One region of the Rhizobium sp. YIM 134829 genome, then DNA from elsewhere that is predicted to be linked to it. Evidence: predicted binding sites of a transcription regulator. Region 1 holds the regulator's gene; the other holds the start of a gene.
The links. Region 1 encodes HrcA, which represses chaperone genes, less so after heat shock. Its sites were predicted from a motif close to GTTAGCACTCNCNNNNNGNGAGTGCTAAC; they were not measured.
Positions count from the first base shown of each region.

Region 2: a site for HrcA is predicted at 1,561-1,589, ahead of groES (co-chaperone GroES). Genes of this name have one in related genera too.

Region 1 is NZ_JBKHKI010000004.1:263,118-265,581, forward strand. It holds gene rph (ribonuclease PH) at 1-597, opposite strand, end outside; gene hrcA (heat-inducible transcriptional repressor HrcA) at 759-1,850, shown strand; gene grpE (nucleotide exchange factor GrpE) at 1,956-2,464, shown strand, end outside.
Region 2 is NZ_JBKHKI010000001.1:368,283-370,746, reverse strand. It holds gene groL (chaperonin GroEL) at 1-1,140, opposite strand, end outside; gene groES (co-chaperone GroES) at 1,203-1,499, opposite strand; gene chrA (chromate efflux transporter) at 1,759-2,464, shown strand, end outside.

The sequences.
Region 1 (2,464 bases):
GACGATGCCGCCCGCGCCGGTCATGACGAAGTTGGCGTCGGTCTCGGCAGCCGAATCCTCCAGATAATCGAGATCGATCACCGGCTGATCGGCGAAGATGCCGCAGGAGATCGCCGCCACATGGTCTTTGAGCACGCGCTCGACCTTGATCATGTTGCGCGCTTCCATCCACTTCAGGCAGTCATGCAGCGCGATCCAGGCGCCGGTGATCGAGGCCGTGCGGGTGCCGCCATCGGCCTGGATCACGTCGCAGTCGAGCGAGATCTGCCGTTCGCCCAGCGCCTGCAGATCGACCACGGAGCGCAGCGAGCGGCCGATCAGCCGCTGGATTTCCTGGGTGCGGCCGCTCTGCTTGCCGCTTGCCGCTTCACGCTTCATGCGCTCGCCAGTGGCGCGGGGCAGCATGCCATATTCCGCCGTTACCCAGCCCTTGCCGCTGTTGCGCAGCCATGGCGGCGTCTTTTCTTCCAGGCTCGCGGTGCACAGCACATGCGTATCGCCGAACTTTACGAGGCAGGAGCCCTCGGCATGCTTCGAGACATTGCGCTCGAAGGAAACCTGGCGCATCTGATCTGTTTTCCGGCCCGAGGGACGCATGGGTTCACTCCTTATCGTTCTTGTGCGTGCCTTCTAGCCTATGTCGCCAGCGAGGGAAATGCAGGCCGCCAAAGATAAGCCATAGCCGCTTAGGCCTTTTGTCCGGCGCTCATCCGTCCTATATTTAAGGGGCATATGGCAATGAGGAACAGCAGACGCTGATGGCGGTGAACACGACGGCGATGCGCGACCGGCTAGCCCTGCTCGACGAAAGGTCGGGCGAGATCTTTCGGCGCATCGTCGAAAGCTATCTCGAAAGCGGGGAGCCGCTCGGTTCGCGCAGCCTCTCGCGGCTCTTGCCCATGTCGCTCTCGCCCGCCTCAGTGCGCAATGTGATGAGCGATCTGGAAGATCTCGGCCTCATCTATTCCCCCCATGTCAGCGCCGGCCGGCTGCCGACCCAGGTGGGTCTGCGTTTCTTCGTCGATGCCTTCATGCAGGTGGGCGATCTCTCCGAGGAGGATCGCGCCTCGATCGACCGGCAGATCCGCCGCGGCAATCGCGAACAGCCGGTGGAGGCGCTGCTCAACGAGGCGAGCCAGCTGCTTTCCGGCATGTCGCGCGGTGCCGGCCTGGTGATGACGACAAAGGCCGATCCGGTTCTCAAACATGTCGAATTCCTGCGCGTCGCGCCGACCAAGGCGCTGGCCGTTCTGGTCGGCGCCGGCGACCAGGTGGAAAACCGCATCATCGAGCTGCCGGCCGGCGTCACCTCGGCGCAGCTGACGGAAGCCGCGAATTTTTTGAACGCCCATCTTGCCGGCCAGACGCTGGGCGAGGTCCGCGCGCAGCTGCAGAAGGTGAAGGAGCAGGTGCGCAGCGAACTCGATGCGCTTTCGCGCGATCTCGTCGAACGCGGGCTTGCCATCTGGTCGGGCGAGGAGAACGAGGATCGCCATCCGATGCAGCTCATCGTGCGCGGCCGGGCCAATCTTCTCGAGGGGTTGACCGGCGCGGAGGATATCGACCGCCTGCGCATGCTCTTCGACGATCTTGAAAAGAAGGACAGCCTGATCGAACTCCTCAATCTCGCAGAGGCGGGCCCCGGCGTGCGGATCTTCATCGGCTCGGAAAACAAGCTGTTCTCGCTCTCCGGCTCCTCGCTGATCGTCGCGCCTTACCGCAATGGCGAGGACCGAGTGGTCGGCGCCGTCGGCGTCATCGGCCCGACACGGCTCAACTATGCACGGATCGTTCCCATGGTGGATTATACGGCCCAGCTGATGTCGCGCCTGTCGCGCCAGACCTCCTGAGACGGAGCGCCGGCGTACCAGAAAGGCCGGCCGCTCTTGATTTTCACGCCCCGAAGTTCGATATCGGCGGCACATCCAGCACTCACAGTTCATTCCGGAGACGTCATGACCGACGAGACGAAAAGACACGCAGATCAGGTGAACGACACGGTCGAAACCGACGCCGTCAAGACGCCTGAGGCCGGCGCTGCAGCGGCCGAGGGCGTGGCTGAGACTTTTGCCGATCCGAACCCCGCCGTTTCCGAGCCGGATCCGCTCGAGCTTGCGCGGGCGGAAGCCGCGGATTTCCGTGACCGCTATCTGCGGCTGGCCGCCGAGATGGACAATCTGCGCCGGCGCACGGAGCGCGACGTCAAGGACGCGAAGTCCTATTCCGTCGCCGGCTTCGCCCGCGACATGCTGGCCGTGTCGGACAATCTGCGCCGGGCACTGGAGGCGGTTTCGACTGAAGCGCGCGAGGGCGCCGATACCGGCCTCAAGACGCTGATCGAGGGCGTCGAGCTGACCGAGCGCTCGATGCTCTCGGCGCTCGAGCGTCATGGCGTGAAGAAGATCGAGCCGGAGGGGCAGAAGTTCGATCCGAACTTCCACCAGGCCATGTTCGAGATCCCTAA
Region 2 (2,464 bases), on a different contig from region 1:
GCGGATGACGGCAACGCCGCCAGCGAGCTTGGCCAGGCGCTCCTGCAGCTTTTCGCGGTCGTAGTCCGAGGTGGTTTCCTCGATCTGCGCCTTGATCTGGGCCACGCGGCCTTCGATCTCGTTCTTGGCGCCGGCGCCGTCAACGATGGTCGTGTTCTCCTTGGAGATCGAAACCTTCTTGGAGCGGCCGAGCATGTCGATGGTGACGTTTTCGAGCTTGATGCCGAGGTCTTCGGAGATCACCGTGCCGCCCGTCAGGATGGCGATGTCTTCGAGCATGGCCTTGCGGCGGTCGCCGAAGCCCGGAGCCTTGACGGCAGCGATCTTGAGGCCGCCACGCAGCTTGTTGACGACGAGGGTCGCCAGCGCTTCGCCTTCGACGTCTTCAGCGATGATGAGGAGCGGCTTGCCGGTCTGAACGACGGCTTCGAGAACCGGCAGCATGGCCTGGAGGTTCGACAGCTTCTTCTCGTGCAGGAGAATATAAGCGTCTTCGAGGTCGGCGACCATCTTTTCCGGGTTGGTCACGAAGTAGGGCGACAGGTAGCCGCGGTCGAACTGCATGCCTTCGACGACTTCGAGTTCGGTTTCGGCGGTCTTGGCTTCTTCAACCGTGATGACGCCTTCATTGCCGACCTTCTGCATGGCTTCGGCGATATCAGCGCCGACCTGCTTGTCGCCGTTGGCGGAGATCGTGCCGACCTGGGCAACTTCTTCCGAGGTGGAGATCGGCTTGGCCTTGGCCTGCAGGTCCTTGACGACGGCGGTGACGGCGAGGTCGATGCCGCGCTTCAGGTCCATCGGGTTCATGCCGGCGGCAACGGCCTTGTTGCCTTCCTTGACGATCGCCTGGGCGAGAACCGTGGCGGTCGTGGTGCCGTCGCCGGCGATGTCGTTGGTCTTCGAGGCCACTTCGCGCACCATCTGTGCGCCCATGTTCTCGAACTTGTCCTCGAGCTCGATTTCCTTGGCGACCGAAACGCCGTCCTTGGTGATGCGCGGTGCGCCGAAGGATTTGTCGATCACGACGTTACGACCCTTCGGGCCCAGCGTCACCTTGACTGCATCGGCGAGAACGTCGACGCCGCGCAGCATCTTTTCGCGCGCAGTGCGGCCGAACTTGACTTCTTTAGCTGCCATTTTTCAAACTCCCGGGCGGATTGCCCCATGGTTATTCGTTCAGGATGGATGGATGATCCGACTTAGGCGATGACGCCCATGATGTCGGATTCCTTCATGATCAGCAGGTCTTCGCCGTTGAGCTTGACCTCGGTGCCCGACCACTTGCCGAACAGCACGCGATCGCCAGCCTTGACGTCCAGCGGGGTCACCTTGCCGGACTCGTCACGCGCGCCGGTGCCGACGGCAACGATTTCGCCTTCCTGCGGCTTTTCCTTTGCGGTGTCCGGGATGATGATGCCGCCCTTGGTCTTGGCTTCGGACTCGACGCGGCGAACCACGACGCGGTCGTGCAGCGGACGGAAGTTGGTGCTTGTCATTGTCTTATCCCTCGATCAAATGACGCTGCGGATCGCTCCTCGAGCCGATCCGCCGGATGATGTTAGCACTCCCCAGTGGCGAGTGCCAGCGTGGTCGAGATAAGTTGGCCTCATGCGGCTGTCAAGATGAGGCACGGGCTCCTGTGCAAGATTTCACCGATCCGTCACGCTCTGGATCGCGCTGTCATCGTCTCGTCACGGATACTCGGGCAAGGCGCGAGGGTGGCGACCTGTCGGGTCGCGAGAGATGGGGTAGAGCATGGCAGCGGTTCGCGACGGGAATGAGGCACTGGCGCCAGGCGAGGCGGATCTTGCCGTCCGTCCAACCTTCCTCGAGGCGGCGAAGCTCTGGGCAACGATCGGCATATTGAGCTTCGGTGGGCCAGCGGGTCAGATCGCGCTGATGCATCGCGAGGTGGTCGAGAAGCGTCGCTGGATCGGCGAGGCGCGCTTCCTGCATGCGCTCAATTACTGCATGCTCCTGCCAGGGCCCGAGGCGCAGCAGCTCGCCACCTATATCGGCTGGCTGATGCATGGCACGCGCGGCGGGCTGGTGGCCGGCCTCCTCTTCGTGCTGCCGGGGCTGGCCGTCATGCTGGCGCTCTCGGTTCTCTATGCGCTCTACCACCAGACCGACACGCTTGCCGCCATCTTCTTCGGCTTGAAGGCGGCCGTGCTCGCCATCGTCGTCGAGGCGTTGCTGCGGCTCGGCAAGCGGGCCCTGAAGGGCGGCGCGGCGAGGCTGATCGCAGCCGCCGCCTTCCTGTCGCTGTTCCTCTTCGCCGTCCCCTTTCCGATCGTCATCCTGCTCGCCGGGCTGATTGGCCTTGCGGGTCTCGCCGGCGGCGCTGGGGCGGGCGTTCCGGATCTCGACCCCGCGCCGCCCGGCCGTCGCGCGCCGGAAATCCTGCGCATGACGCTGATCTGGGCTGCGCTGTGGATGGCGCCGGTGGCGCTGGCAGCGT